Regions from separate parts of the Aeromicrobium sp. UBA7512 genome, predicted to be linked through region 4. Evidence: predicted binding sites of a transcription regulator. Region 4 holds the regulator's gene; each other region holds the start of a gene.

Region 1 (3,760 bases), on a different contig from region 4:
CTCGTGGAGCGGCCCTTCGTCGTCACCGAGAAGGGCACCCGACTGGCCCGACCGATCGAGTCGGTCGACGAGATCCTCTGACCCTCAGGCGGCGAGGGGTCGATAGCGGTGGTTGCGCTGCCATTGGTTCTTGATGCGGAATTCGGGTGTGCCGTCGTCGGTGCTGAACCTGATCGCGATGTGGGCCTCGTGGACGCGGTGATGGTGGTGTGAGCAGAGCAGGACCCCTGTCTCGAGGTTGGTCTCGCCGTGCTGGCTCCACGGGATCGCGTGGTGGGCTTCGGTCCAGCCCGGTGGTCGGTCGCACTGGGGGAACGCGCAGCCCTGGTCGCGTTGGGCGAGGGCGACGCGTTGGGCTGCGGTGTGGTGGCGCTTCGCCCGTCCTGCGTCGAGGACCTGGCTCGACCCGTTCATCACGACGGGGAGGATCCCGGCTCCGCATGCCAGCTTGCGGAGCTGGCCCGCCGACACCGGGGTGCCGAACTCGGTGACCCCGGCGCGGTCGGTCTCGCCGCGCAGGGTCTTCTCGTCGACGGTGACGACCAGAGTGGCGGCGACGCCGCCGTGGTTGCCATAGCCATCGCGCGGCAGGTGGCGCACGATCTCGGCGAACGCCTCGCCCGCCTTCTCGCGCGGCTCGAGGTTCGACTCCTCAGGTGACGTCTCGGTGAGCGCACGCCGACGAGGACTGGTCTTGGACTCCACCACCGCGCGCAACATGTCCGCAGTGACCGCATCCGTCTTCCCGCCGAACGGCACCAGTCCGGTGGTCTCGTCGGGACATCCGATCCAGAACTCCCGCAGCTGGCGCTGGCCCGACTCGTCGCGAGTGAGGCCAGTGTTCTCGATCCGGTCGGCGCGGTCGGCGTCGACCACCTCGACCGCACGGCGCGCCTTGCGGCGCAGCTGCTCGGCGGTCATCATCTGCGCCGCGGCGACCATGTCGGCCTCCACGGTGTCGCGCTGCTCGATCGTGAGCCCGGTCGGCAACGTGTCGAGCGCGTCGGTCACGATCGCGGCCTTCGCCGTCGACATGCCCGGCTTCGCCATCGCTTCCTTCACCCGCGGCGCGGCCTCGATCCGGTTCGCCAAGCGAATCTCCCTCGCGGCGTCGCGCCGGGTCACACCGGACTCCATGGCGACCAGCGCCGTCAGACTCGGCGCATCGGTGGCGCGGTGGGCGTCCTTCTGGTCGGCAGCGGCCACCAGCGCGAGGTTCAGCGCGTCGGCCTCGCGACGCAGCGCCTGCACCGCGGCGACCTCCGCCGCGAGCTGCTCGGGGCCGAGTGAACCCAGGTCGCGCGAGCGCGCGTCGGCCAGGAACCGCTGCCCCGACCTGAGCCCACTGACGACGTCCACGCATCCCCCGATCCGCCTTCGAACTGATGTACCAAGACTAGTCCATTGGGCCCAACAAAGCAAGCATCGTCACCCTCGGATTCCGGACCCGTCGCGCCGCCGCTCACCCGGCGCGCCATACTGGCCCGGACCCTGACTCCCACGGAAGTGAGTTCCCGTGCGCAATCCCCGTGCCTTCCTGCGTCCGCTCGCCGTCGGCGCCCCGAAGCCCAGCTCCGACGTCCCGTTCCGCCCGAGCCGGATGATCCACTTCTTCGACCCGAGCAACGAGAAGATGGCCGCGAAGGTGCCGGACATCGCGAAGAAGGTCGACATCATCCTCGGCAACCTCGAGGACGCGGTGAAGACCGAGAAGAAGGAAGCGGCGCGCCAGGGCCTCGTCGACATCGCGAAGGCGACCGACTTCGGCGACACGCAGCTGTGGACCCGCGTGAACAGCCTCGACTCCCCGTGGGTCCTCGACGACATCATCACGCTGGTCACCGAGATCGGCGACAAGCTCGACGTCATCATGGTGCCGAAGGTCGAGGGCGCCCAGGACATCCACTACGTCGATCGCCTGCTGGCCCAGCTCGAGGCCCGCGCAGGCCTCGACCGCCAGATCCTCGTGCACGCCATCCTCGAGACCGCCGAGGGCGTCGCCAACGTCGAGGAGATCGCCGCGGCCAGCCCGCGCATGCAGGGCATCAGCCTCGGCCCGGCCGACCTGGCCGCCAGCCGTCGCATGAAGACCACCCGCGTCGGCGGCGGGCACCCCGGCTACATCGTGCGCCAGGACCCCACCGGCGAGGACCTCACCGTGGGCCGCACCACGTACCAGCAGGACCTGTGGCACTACACGATCGCGCGCATGGTCGACGCCTGCGCGATGAACGACATCCTCCCGTTCTACGGCCCGTTCGGTGACATCAAGGACGTCGTCGCGTGCGAGGACCAGTTCCGCAACGCCTTCCTGCTCGGCTGCGTCGGCGCGTGGAGCCTGCACCCCGTGCAGATCGACATCGCCAAGAAGGTCTTCTCCCCCAGCCCCGAGGACGTCGCGCACGCCAAGCGCGTCGTCGAGGCGATGGGCGACGGCTCCGGCGCGGTGATGATCGACGGGAAGATGGAGGACGACGCCTCCTGCAAGCAGTGCCTCGTCATGCTCGACCTGGCCAAGTCCCTGGCCGAGCGCGATGCCGACCTGGCCGCGGCCTACGACCTCTGAGGAGCCTGAGATGACGCAGATCCGCCCCCGCCGTTCCGTCCTCTACATGCCCGGCGCCAACGAGCGCGCGCTCGAGAAGGCCAAGTCGATCGACGCCGACGCGCTGATCCTCGACCTCGAGGACTCGGTGTCCCCCGACGCGAAGGACACCGGCCGCGCCAACGTGTGCGCCGCCGTGACCTCCGGCGAGTACGGCCACCGCGAGCTCGCCATCCGGGTGAACTCGATCGGCACCCAGTGGCACGACGACGACATCGCCGCGGCCGCCCAGGCCGGACCGGACGCGATCCTGGTGCCGAAGGTCGAGTCGGCCGAGCAGGTGCGCGACCTCGTGGCTGCCATCGAGGCCGCAGGCGCGCCGGAGTCCACGCAGCTGTGGGCCATGATCGAGACGCCGAAGGCGCTGCTGCGCGCCGAGGAGATCGCCGCCGCGCACGAGCGCCTCACCGTGATCGTCATGGGCACGAACGACATCGTCAACGAGACGTACGGCCTGCACGTGCCCGGCCGCAACGCCGTCGTCCTGACGTCGCTCGCGTGGACGCTGCTGGCCGTCCGCGCCGCGGGCAAGGTCGTCATCGACGGCGTCTACAACGACGTCAAGGACCCCGAGGGCTTCGCCGCCGAGGCGCGCCAGGGCCGCGAGATGGGCTTCGACGGCAAGACGCTCATCCACCCCTCGCAGGTCGAGCCGGCCAACGAGGCGTTCGCCCCCAGCGCGGCCGACGTGGAGCGTGCCGAGGGCATGATCGCCGCGTTCGACGAGGCCGCCGCCGAGAACAAGGGCGTGGCCACGTACAACGGCAAGATGATCGAGGAGCTGCACATCCGCGACGCGAAGCGGATCCTGGCCTACGCCGAGGCCCTGCAGGGCCGCTGAAAGACGATCGAGTAGCCGCCGAGCTGGCGAGGCGGCGTATCGAGATCACGTGACGTGGTCTCGATACGCCGCTCGCTGCGCTCGCAAGCTACTCGACCGGCGATGCTCACCGGTTGGCGCGAATGCCCCAGACCTGGCTGTAGACAGCAGACGCATGGCGCTCGGCGCGACGGCGCTGCTTCATCCTTTCCAGGACCACGATTCGATCAAGGTCGGCGCGCGGTCGTGGCTGACTCTTGAACTCGAACAACGACATGGAGGTCACCTCCTCTCCCGTGGTCGCCTCCGCGTGGACGGTCCCGGGGTTCGGGACT
Region 2 (3,760 bases), on a different contig from region 4:
TCACGGTGATGCGCGTGGTCATGGTCCGTCGCGGGTTCGTCATGCCGGCCGGACGCGGCGGCAAGCTCAAGACCGTCCTGCAGTCCGTGGCGATCGCGGGCTACTGCCTGCCGTTCGAGATCTGGGACGGCCCGGTTCCCACCGTGATGCTCGCGCTGACCCACGTCGTGATGGCCGCCGCGCTGGTCCTCGCCCTCGTGACAGGCGTGCAGTACGTCCTCGACGCCCGCCGGCTGGCGGCGCAGACTCCCGCAGGCGGCGCCTCGCGGTGAGCGAGCGGGTCGACGTCGCGGCACTCGTGGCCGACCTGCGCTCGGCAGGGCACACGGTGGCCACCGCCGAGTCGCTCACGGGCGGCCTGGTGTGCGCCACGCTCGTCGACGTCCCGGGTGCCTCGTGGGTCGTCCGCGGTGGCGTCGTGGCCTACCAGCCCGACGTGAAGTCCGGCCTGCTCGGCGTGGCTCCCGACCTGATCGCCGAGCACGGCACCGTGAACGCGCCGGTCGCGGAGCAGCTGGCCGCCGGTGCCCGTGCTCGCCTCGACGCCACGTGGGGTCTCGGCACCACCGGGGTCGCCGGGCCCGGCCCCGCCGAGGACCGGCCCGCGGGCACGGTCTTCGTCGCCGTCGCGGGCCCCGACGGCGTCACGTCGCGGCGACTCGACCTCTCCGGCGATCGTGACGATGTCCGACGTTCGGCGGTCCACGCCGTCCTGGCGGACCTGCACTATAGGCTGGGGAAGAACAACGGCTCCACGAACGTTGATGCAGGCAAGGGAAGGTGATGGCGATGTCCGCGATGCGTGAACTCATCGGTGACGTGCTCCGGGCACGTCGTCTCGCCGAGGGCCTGACCCTGCGCGACGTCTCCGAGCGGGCCCGCATCAGCCTCGGCTACATCTCCGAGGTCGAGCGCGGCCAGAAGGAGGCCAGCTCCGAGCTGCTCGCCGCCCTGGCGCAGGCGCTCGAGGTCCCGCTGAGCAAGGTGCTGCTCGACGTCAGCTCGCTCCTCGAGCTCGAGGAGGCCGCCGACCTGGCCACGGTCTCGTCCATCGCACGCGACGAGGCCCGGGCCTCCGCGGCGTGAGGCACAGCGAGTTCTGGCAGCGCATGGAGGCTGCCCTGGGGGCGTCCTATGCCGCCTCGTGGGCCCGCCAGCAGGCCATCACCGCGCTCGACGGCCGCACCCCGGTCGAGGCGCTCGACGCCGGCGTCGATCCCCAGCGGGTCTGGCGCGCCGTGCACGCCACGCTCGAACTGCCGGCCCGCGAACGTTGAGTTAGCGTCGTGGGATGAGCAATCTTCCCGACCTGACAGGCAAGCGTGTCGCGATCATTGCGACCGACCACTTCGAGGAATCCGAACTCACGACGCCGCGTGACGAGCTGGAGGCGGCCGGGGCGGACGTGCGGGTCTTCGCGCCCCACGAGGGCTCGCTGCAGGCGATGCAGGGGGACACCGAGCAGACGATCTCCGTGCGCGTGGACGGCACCCTCGACAGCTTCGACCAGCAGTGGCCCGACGCGATCGTGCTGCCCGGCGGCACGGTCAACGCCGACCACCTGCGCACCGACGCGAAGGCCCAGGGCATCGTCTCCTCGGCCCTGGAGTCCGGGCTCCCGGTGGCGGCGATCTGCCACGCGCCGTGGCTGCTCGTGTCCGCCGGACTCGTCGAGGGCCGGCGGCTCACCAGCTTCCCGAGCCTCTCGGTCGACGTCAGCAACGCCGGCGGCGACTGGGTGGACGAGACGGTGGTGGTCGACCGGAACCTGATCACGAGCCGCAAGCCCGACGACCTGCCCGCCTTCGTCGACGCGATCGGCAAGGCCCTGACCGCGTAAGGACCCCGCCCGTCCCGAGATGTGCTCCGCATCCCACCTTCGAGCCCTGTTCGAACGTGGAATGTGGAGCACATCTCGTTGGGGCGGGTCCGTGGGCGCTGTTCGGCGTGTCGCGCTTCCGTCGAACAGGTGTTCGGCCTAGGCTCGTTCCACAGGCCGACGGTCAGGTCGGGCGTTCATCCACAGGCGAGTCGACGAGGCTCATTCATGTCAGTGGGTCCGCCTACCGTCGAAGATGGCCCGCCACCCCGACCAGAGCGGTCGACGACACGAAGGACGCAGCATGGCTTCCAAGAGCAGCACCACCCCCTCGAACAGGGACATCGCCAAGGAGCGAGCCAACAAGGACAAGGCGATCGAGAACGCCCTGGCCCAGATCGACCGCTCGTACGGCAAGGGGGCCGTGATGCGCCTGGGCGACCAGGCCCGCGCCCCGATCGAGGTCATCCCCACCGGCGCCGTCTCGCTCGACGTCGCGCTGGGCATCGGCGGACTGCCGCGCGGCCGCGTGGTCGAGATCTACGGGCCGGAGTCCTCGGGCAAGACCACGGTCGCCCTGCACGCGGTGGCCAACGCCCAGAAGGCCGGCGGAGTGGCGGCGTTCATCGACGCCGAGCACGCGCTGGACCCCGAGTACGCCCGCAAGCTGGGTGTCGACACCGACGCGCTGCTGGTGTCCCAGCCCGACTCCGGTGAGCAGGCCCTCGAGATCGCCGACATGCTGATCCGCTCCGGCGCGCTCGACATCATCGTGATCGACTCGGTCGCCGCCCTCGTGCCCCGCGCCGAGATCGACGGCGAGATGGGCGACAGCCACGTCGGCCTGCAGGCTCGCCTGATGAGCCAGGCGCTGCGCAAGATGACCGGCGCCATCAACGGCTCGGGCACCACCGCGATCTTCATCAACCAGCTGCGCGAGAAGATCGGCGTGATGTTCGGCAGCCCCGAGACCACCACGGGCGGCAAGGCGCTGAAGTTCTACGCCTCCGTGCGCCTCGACGTGCGCCGGATCGAGACGCTCAAGGACGGCACCGACATGGTCGGCAACCGCACCCGCGTCAAGGTCGTCAAGAACAAGGTCGCGCCGCCGTTCAAGCAGGCCGAGTTCGACATCATGTACGGCCAGGGGATCAGCCGCGAGGGCAGCCTGATCGACCTCGGCGTCGACGCGGGCTTCGTCCGCAAGGCCGGCGCCTGGTACACCTACGAGGGCGACCAGCTCGGCCAGGGCAAGGAGAACGCCCGCAACTTCCTGCGCGACAACCCCGACCTCGCCGACGAGATCGAGAAGCGCATCAAGGAGCACCTCGGTGTCGGGGCGAAGGTCGACGAGCCGGCCGCGGATCCCGCGGCCGTGGTCGACGATCTGGCGGGCGACCTCTCGGCCGCTGACTTCTGATGATCGACCCCACGGATCCGGACACGGATCCGCGGGCGGTCATCGTCGCGGGCCGGACGATCGCGATGGATCGTCTGGCCGCGCGCGACCGCAGCCGCGGTGAGTTGCTCGACGCGCTCGCGCGTCGCAGGTTCCCCGAGGACGTGGCCATCGTCGTGGTCGACCAGCTCGAGTCCGAGGGGCTGGTCGACGACGAGCGGTTCGCCCGCACGTGGGTCGAGCAGCGCAGTCGCGCCAAGGGGCTGGCCCGCTCCGTCCTGCGGATGGAGCTGCAGCGCAAGGGCGTGGCCTCCGAGGTCATCGACCTGGTCCTGGACGACGTCGACCCCGATGCCGAGCGCCGGGCCGCGCACCTGCTGGTCCAGCGCAAGCTGCGATCCGTGCAGGGGCTCGACCAGTCCGTCCAGGTCCGTCGTCTCACCGCGATGCTCGCCCGCAAGGGCTACGCGCCGCAGGTGGCCTTCGACGTGGTCCGCGCCGAGCTCGACGCCGATCACGTGGCGATCGAGTCCACGTAGTTC
Region 3 (3,760 bases), on a different contig from region 4:
CAAGAAGGGCTCGCGGCTCAAGCAGATCGGCATCGACTCGCGCGGCCAGATCGAGCGCCTGCTGGGCACGCCGGTGCACCTGGACCTTCACGTGAAGGTCGCCAAGGACTGGCAGCGCGACCCGCGCCAGCTGCGCAAGCTCGGCTTCTAGGCCACGCGGTAGCGCTCGACGTGCTCCATCGCCCGGTCGAGGTGCCGGTCGTCGAGGTGTCCGTGGGACTTCATGTTGTGGTGCCGTCGGCACAGGCAGCGCAGGTTGTCCGCCGACGTGGTGCCGCCGCGGTCGTACGCGAGCTCGTGATCGAGGTCGGTGCTGCGCGCCGGGGTCCGGCAGCCGGCCACCCGGCAGCTGCCGTCGCGCCACCGCAACGCCTCCCTCAGTGACTGCGGTGGCCGGTACGCCAGGACCGTCGTGTCCATCACCCGTCCGACCGGATCGAGGACGAGACGCCGGAACTCCGTGTGCTCGGACTGGGCGAGCTCGCGGACCCACTCGCTGCTCACCGGCTCGCCGTCCAGCGTGAGGCCAGGTCCGTCGGTGAGCCCGATGAGGTCGGTGGCGGCGATGCTGATCGCGATCTCGGCGTGGATCTCGGTCTCGGTGCCGGTGCAGGAGGTGAGCCAGTGCGCGAGCAGGTCGGCCTGCTTCTGGTCGCGCGTGCGACGGTCGCGCTCGCCCGTCTCACCGTCGATGGCCGGGAGAGCCCGCGCGGCGCGCGTCAGACGGTCGGCGACCGCCACGGCGACTCCGGTGGGCAGGAGCGCGTTCAGCCATGACGTGCCGTCGTCGAGATGGACGACGTTGACGCGGCGCTCCTCGGTGGCGCGAGCGGCCTCGGTCTCCACCTGCTCGGGCTCGAGCCGGGCACGGAGGCGCCGGAGCCACGACCGCAGCTCGCCGACCGTGTGAAACTCTGCGTACTCGACGGCCGCGTGGTCGACCGCCGCGACGGCCTCGGGCGTGCGGAGCTTCTCGACGAGGGCGGCGATCGTGCCGGCCTTCGCAGCATCGATGCGTCCGACGCGGAACGTGGCCCAGACGCGCGGCGTGCGATCGCGGAGGGTGCGCGCCTCGTGGAGGATGCCCCACGTGCGCTGCTCCGAGATGGCAAGCTGCTGCGCCATGTCGAGCACCACTGCGCTGCGGCCGTGATGCTTGGAGACCGGTGCCTGATCGGCGGCGTCCACCAGCTTCGTCGCCCGCTCGAAGTGGTTCAGGACGAGATTCCACGTGGCGTACTCGGCTCGTGCCTGCTCGCGACGAACGTCAGCGAACGCCTCGTCGTCGGTCCGGGCCCTGAACATGACGAAAGCGTAGTACGTGCGTTCGAACTACGGCTGAATCAGACTGATATTCCCGCATGGCGAGACGCGGTCCTCCAGAGGCGTCACGCCACGCGGAAGGTCGCGCGGTAGGCGGTCGGGGAGACCCCGACGGCGCGCTGGAAGTGGCGCCGAAGCGTGGCGGCCGAGCCCGACGCCACGGACTTTCTCGCTGCACTGGCCGCGGGAGCCGCCGACTTCGCCGTCACCGAGGAGCGTGTGTCTGCAGTGTCCCGCTGAGCCGGTCGAGCAGCGGGGAGTCCAGCTTCCAGCGCTGCCAGTAGAGCGCCACCCGGGTCACCGAGCGGCCGAGCCGGACGAGCCGGGCGTCGTCGAGGGCGGCTCGGGCCTGCGTCTCGGGCAGCAGGCCCCAGCCGAGCCCGGCCTCGACGGCTGCGCGGAAGTCGTCGGACGAGGGGACCTCGTGGACGACCGCCGGATCGGTGTCGGTGTGCCGGCGCAGCTGCTCGTGCTGGAGGCGGTCCTTGGCGTTGAACACCACCATCGGCATGGCCGACCAGTCGGGACGTCCGCCGGGCCCGAGCAGGCGCGGATGAGCGACCGGGAGGTAGCGCATCGCGCCGAGCGGGGTGACCGAGCAGCCCTGGACCGGGGACGGGTCGCTGGTCACCGCGGCCACCACCTCGCCGCGACGCAGCAGGTCGTGACTGTGGCCCTCGTCCTCCACGCGCAGGCGCAGCGCGACGCCCTCCCACGTGGCCACCTCCGAAAGCACGGGCCGGAACCACGTGGCCAGCGAGTCGGCGTTCACGGCCAGGGCGAGGTCGGTGGGGCCCTCGTCCCACGCCTCGGCGAAGACCAGCTCGAGCTGGCGGCCGAGGCGGACGAGGTCCGCTCCGGCGTCGGTGGGCACGCAGGGCGTGCCGCGGCCCACCAGCACTCGTCCGACCGAGCTCTCGAGGGCACGGATCCGCTGGCTGATCGCGCTCGGCGTCACGTGGAGCCGCGCGGCGGCGGCCTCGAACGAGCCGGTGTCGGCGATCGCGACCAGAGCGGCGAGCTGGGCGGGGGAGAGGTCCACCGTGCCAGTTAAGCATTCCTTCACGCTGTGCAGAAACATTCGTTGGACTTCATCGAACGCCGAACCTACGGTCGAAGGGTGGTGAACCCCTTCCTGACCGGCATGGTGACCGGCCTGTCCCTCATCGTCGTGATCGGCGCGCAGAACGCCTTCGTCCTCCGGCAGGGGATCCGGCGTGCCCACGTGGCGGTCGTGGTCGCCATCTGCGCGGTCTCCGATCTCGTGCTGATCCTGGCGGGAGTCGCCGGCATCGGCGCGATCGTCGACCGTGCCGGCTGGGTGATCGACGTCGTCACGTGGCTCGGCGTCGCCTTCCTGGTCTGGTACGGCATCGGCTCGATCCGCCGCGCGTTCCGGCCCGAGCAGCTCGAGGCCACCGGACGGGCGGCCGGCACGGTCCGCACGATCGCGCTGCAGGCGCTGGCGCTCACCTGGCTCAACCCGCACGTCTACCTCGACACCGTGGTGCTGCTCGGCTCGATCGCGCAGACGCACGGTCCGGTGGGTCGCTGGTGGTTCGGGGCGGGTGCCTCGGTGGGCAGCGTCGCGTGGTTCTCCGCGCTGGGCTTCGGGGCAACTCGATTGGCGCCGTTGCTGGCCCGGCCGCGCGCGTGGCAGGTGCTCGACCTGCTGATCGGCCTGGTCATGTTCGTCATCGCCGCCTCCCTGGTCTGGTGACCCGAGCCCATCTCTTGCACGATGGGGGAGTGGACCCCGTCGAGGCGCTGCGCGAGACCGCGTTCTGGTTGGAGCGCGAGCGCGCGTCCAGCTACCGGGTCGAGGCGTTCAGGAAGGCCGCCGCCGCGCTGGCCGACCTGACCGCCGAGGACGTCGCGGAGCGAGCCGGTGCCGGCGCACTCGCCCGGATGAAGGGCCTCGGCCCGCGCACCATCACGGTCGTGGAGCAGTCGCTCGCGGGCGAGGTCCCCGCGTACCTGGCCGACCTCCGCGAGCGCAACACCGAGCCGCTTGCCGAGGGCGGTGCCGAGCTGCGGGCGCTGCTGCGCGGCGACCTGCACAGCCACACCGACTGGTCCGACGGTGGCAGCCCGATCGACGAGATGGCCCGCGCCGCCGCTTGGCGTGGACGGGAGTACCAGGCGATCACCGACCACTCACCGCGGCTCACGGTCGCGAACGGGCTGAGCCGCGAGCGGCTGGAGGTGCAGCTCGAGGTCATCGCCGACGTGAACGTGAGCGACCCCGGCGTGACCCTGCTGACCGGCATCGAGGTCGACATCCTGGACGACGGCGGGCTCGACCAGGACGACGACCTCCTCGGACGGCTCGACGTGGTGGTCGCGAGCGTGCACTCGAAGCTGCGGATGGACTCCGCCGCGATGACGCGTCGGATGGTGGCCGCCGTATCGAACCCGCACACCGACGTCCTGGGGC
Region 4 (3,760 bases):
CTGAGGGCGAGAAGACCAGGCTGATCGCCTGGAGCCGGGAGCTGCGCCGTGTCCACACGCGGCTGCGCGAGGCCTTGACAGTGACGCGTGCCGCCGTCGCCGCGGGCGAGCCCGTCGGCCCCGCGACGCGCGACCTGCTGCTGTTCTGCCACGGCTTCTGCACGGCCCTCTCGGGCCACCACCGGGGCGAGGACCACGAGCTGTTCCCCGCGATCGCGGCCGCGCGTCCCGACCTGGCCGACACCCTGCGCCTGCTGCGCCAGGACCATTCGATGATCGAGTACCTCGTCACCGGTCTGCGAGACGCGGTGGACCGCTCCGCCTCGGCTGCCGAGCTCGACCGGCACCTCGAGGGCATCGCCGCGGTCATGGAGAGCCACTTCCGGTTCGAGGAGCGCCGGCTCCTCTCGGTCCTGGAGACGCTGGAGCTCGACGCCGACCCCCACAGCGCCCTGGGGCCGCTGTGAGCCCCGCGGCCCCGATCAGCCGAGGAGACGGCCGAGCAGGAAGGCGATCGCGCCGACCACCACCACGAGGGCGATCGCACCGCTGACCAGCTCGACGGGGCCCAGACCGTGGTCGGGCACCCCGTGCTGGCGCAGGTCGACCTCGAAGTCCGGCAGCAGCAGCTGGAGGTCCACGGTGGCGTGGTCGGCCACGCCGTGCTCGCGCAGCACCTCGCGGGCGCAGGCCTCGACCTGCGCCAGATCCTCGACGGTGGACGTGCCCACCCCGGACACGTCGACCGTCCACCGGTCGCCCTCACGCGTTCCCACCACCACATAGCTCACGTCCCACACCCTAGGCCACGGGCGGACACGCCGAGTCGAACACGTGTTTGATCCGCGGCTCCGCCGGGACTACGGTCGGGGCATGAGCGAGAACCTGGACGAGCCGGTCGACCTGACCGGGCTGACCAAGCGTCAACGGCGCATCCTGGTGTTCCTGAAGGACCACATCGAGTCCCACGGCTACCCGCCGAGCATGCGCGAGGTCGGCGCCGCGTGCGATCTCGCCAGCACGTCCTCCGTCTCGCACCAGCTCCGCATGCTCGAGCGCAAGGGCTTCATCCGTCGCGATCCCAACCGGCCGCGCGCGCTCGAGATCTACCTCCCCGACTCCAAGCCCGCGATGCGCTCGCGTCCGGCCGAGGTCGACGAGACCGGCAGCGGCGACGCGGTCCCCCAGCCGGCCTACGTGCCGATGGTCGGACGCATCGCGGCCGGTGGCCCGATCCTGGCCGAGGAGCGCGTCGAGGAGGTCATGCCGCTGCCCCGCTCGCTCGTCGGCGACGGCACCCTCTTCCTGCTCGAGGTCAAGGGCGACTCGATGGTCGAGGCCGCGATCTGCGACGGCGACTACGTCGTGATCCGCCAGCAGCAGGTCGCCGAGAACGGCGAGATCGTGGCCGCCATGATCGACGGCGAGGCCACCGTGAAGACCCTCAGCCGCAAGAACGGCGAGGTCTGGCTGCTGCCGCAGAACGCCTCCTACGACCCGATCGACGGCACCGACGCCCAGATCATCGGCAAGGTCACCGCGGTCCTGCGCCGGGTCTGACGGTCGGCGTCAGTCGGCCGGCTCGACCGGACGCGAGGCCCACGCGCTGGCGACCATGTCGTCGAGCGTGTGGGTCAGCTTCCAGTCGAGGTCGCGCGCCGCGAGGGCGCCCGAGGCCACGATGCGGGCCGGGTCGCCAGGACGACGTCCCATCACCTCGGGCTCGAACGCGATGCCCGTGGCGTCGGAGACCGACTGCATGATCTGGCGCACCGAGACCCCCTCGCCGTTGCCCAGGTTGTAGACCCGCGCGAGCTCGTTGCCGGCCAGCAGCCGGCGCACCGCGGTGACGTGCGCCTCCGCGAGGTCGGCCACGTGCACGTAGTCGCGCACGCAGGTGCCGTCGGGCGTCGGGTAGTCGTCGCCGAAGATCCGCGGGCGGTGACCCTGGGCGAGGGCCCGGATCACCAGCGGGAAGAGGTTGTGCGGGCTCGAGTCATAGAGGTCGGGCTCACCCGATCCCACCACGTTGAAGTAGCGCAGCGACGTGTGGCGCAGGCCTGTGGCGTGCGCCTGGTCGCGGATCATCCACTCCCCCACCAGCTTGGACTCGCCGTAGGGCGACTCCGGTCGGGTGGCGGTGTCCTCGGTGACCGTCTCCACGTCGGGGGTCCCGTAGACGGCCGCGGTGCTGGAGAACACGATCGCGCCGATGTCGAGCCGCTCCATGGCGCGCAGCAGGCTCAGCGTGCCGCCGGCGTTCTGGCGCCACGTGTGGGCCGGCCGCTCGACCGAGACCCCGGCGTACTTGAACGCGGCCAGGTGGATGACGGCCTCGATGTGGTGCTCGGCGAGCTGGTCGACCAGCTGCTTCGCGTGCAGGACGTTGAGGTCGATGAACGGGACCTCGGGTCGCACGAACTCGCGGTGGCCGCTGGAGAGGTCGTCGACGACGACCGACTCCAGGCCGGCGCGCTCGAGGGCCCGGACGACGTGAGCACCGATGTAGCCGGCTCCGCCGGTGACCAGGATCGCCATGCTGGCAGCCTAGGACGCCGGGCTACTGCCGGAACTTCAGGGTGCCCACGGACTTGTTCTTGCCCCGCGTGACCTTGACGGTCTTCGGACCGGAGAACCCGCGCGAGATGCCGCGCCACGAGTCGGCGTTGACGACGATGCGGTAGCGCCCCGACGCCAAGCCGGTGACCTTGAAGCGGCCGCCGCCGTCGGTCATCGCGGTGCGGTAGACCTTCTTGCCGTCGGTGGAGGTCAGGCGGATCATCAGCTCGGTGCGCGGCTTGACCTTGTTCGCCGTGACACGACCGCTGACCGAGCCGCCCTTGTAGTTCTTCAGGCCGACGCGCATCGACGAGCCCTTGACGTACACGCGCTTGTACGTGCCGGACGTCCAGGCCCGGCAGTGCTGGCGGTACATCTTGTAGTTCTTGGCCTTCCACTTCTCGAACCCGCGATCGAGTCCGTTGAAGTAGCCGTCGTTGTTCTTGTAGCGGCTCTTGTACCAGGCGTGGCAGCCGGTGCGGCGGCCCATCTCGAACCAGTAGTAGCCCTCGCCGAGGCTGACCTGGCGGCCGTTGCCGGCACGGACGACGTCGGACGCGAGGATCGCGCGGCCCGTCGCGTACTCGCGGATCGTCAGGTAGCGGTCGACCTTGGCCGAGCTGGAGCGGCCCTGGTAGCCACCGGCGATGACCGAGACCTTGGTGCGGTGCCGGCCGATGTTCTGCACGCGGCCGGAGAGACCACCGTTGGGCAGCTGGAGCATGCGGCCCGTGGAGCTGGCCTCGGCACGCTGGTTGACCATCGTGTGGCACGAGCCCCACCCGCGGTCGTTGGCGCCGAACCACAGGCCACCGGCGGGCTTGACGGCGTAGATGCGGTTGCCGGAGGTGGGCAGGAACCCGACCTCGTAGCGACCGCTGGAGTTGGTGCGGGTGCGTCCGTAGACGTTGGCGCAGGACATGAAGTCCAGGTCGCGCAGCACGCGCGAGGAGCGGGACCAGTAGGGAGGACGGCCCACGATGGTGACCTCGGAGCCGGCGACCGGCTTCGAGCCGTTGACGACCTGGCCGCGGATCGACGCGTAGCGCGCGTTGGCGACGTAGCGGTACTTCCCGCCGCGGGTGACGCGGATCGTGGTGCCCGCACTCATGTCACGAGCGCCGCCGGCGAAGGCGCCCGCGCCGTTGCCACGGAACCACCACGAGCGGCGCTCGCCGCCGGAGGTGCCGATGATGTGCAG

The links. Region 4 encodes LexA, which represses DNA repair genes until DNA is damaged. Its sites were predicted from a motif close to TCGAACANNTGTTCGA; they were not measured.
Region 1: the regulator LexA is predicted to act here: its motif matches at 1,378-1,393, upstream of B2363_RS07690 (HNH endonuclease signature motif containing protein).
Region 2: the regulator LexA is predicted to act here: its motif matches at 1,962-1,977, upstream of recA (recombinase RecA).
Region 3: the regulator LexA is predicted to act here: its motif matches at 1,316-1,331, upstream of B2363_RS08585 (HNH endonuclease signature motif containing protein).

What each region holds. Positions count from the first base shown of each region.
Region 1 covers NZ_DLNK01000005.1:262,736-266,495, reverse strand. Annotated here, with positions in the region: gene arsC (arsenate reductase (glutaredoxin)) at 1-81, shown strand, start outside; gene B2363_RS07690 (HNH endonuclease signature motif containing protein) at 85-1,359, opposite strand; gene B2363_RS07685 (HpcH/HpaI aldolase/citrate lyase family protein) at 1,517-2,566, shown strand; gene B2363_RS07680 (HpcH/HpaI aldolase/citrate lyase family protein) at 2,577-3,446, shown strand; gene B2363_RS07675 (hypothetical protein) at 3,553-3,702, opposite strand.
Region 2 covers NZ_DLNK01000002.1:170,631-174,390, reverse strand. Annotated here, with positions in the region: gene pgsA (CDP-diacylglycerol--glycerol-3-phosphate 3-phosphatidyltransferase) at 1-272, shown strand, start outside; gene B2363_RS01625 (CinA family protein) at 269-784, shown strand; gene B2363_RS01620 (helix-turn-helix domain-containing protein) at 799-1,086, shown strand; gene B2363_RS01615 (DUF3046 domain-containing protein) at 1,083-1,277, shown strand; gene B2363_RS01610 (type 1 glutamine amidotransferase domain-containing protein) at 1,292-1,840, shown strand; gene recA (recombinase RecA) at 2,124-3,239, shown strand; gene B2363_RS01600 (regulatory protein RecX) at 3,239-3,757, shown strand.
Region 3 covers NZ_DLNK01000005.1:443,858-447,617, forward strand. Annotated here, with positions in the region: gene era (GTPase Era) at 1-151, shown strand, start outside; gene B2363_RS08585 (HNH endonuclease signature motif containing protein) at 148-1,305, opposite strand; gene B2363_RS08590 (LysR family transcriptional regulator ArgP) at 1,529-2,404, opposite strand; gene B2363_RS08595 (LysE/ArgO family amino acid transporter) at 2,444-3,043, shown strand; gene B2363_RS08600 (PHP domain-containing protein) at 3,073-3,760, shown strand, end outside.
Region 4 covers NZ_DLNK01000003.1:172,151-175,910, reverse strand. Annotated here, with positions in the region: gene B2363_RS02730 (hemerythrin domain-containing protein) at 1-467, shown strand, start outside; gene B2363_RS02725 (hypothetical protein) at 483-791, opposite strand; gene lexA (transcriptional repressor LexA) at 874-1,560, shown strand; gene galE (UDP-glucose 4-epimerase GalE) at 1,570-2,538, opposite strand; gene B2363_RS02710 (carboxypeptidase-like regulatory domain-containing protein) at 2,561-3,760, opposite strand, start outside.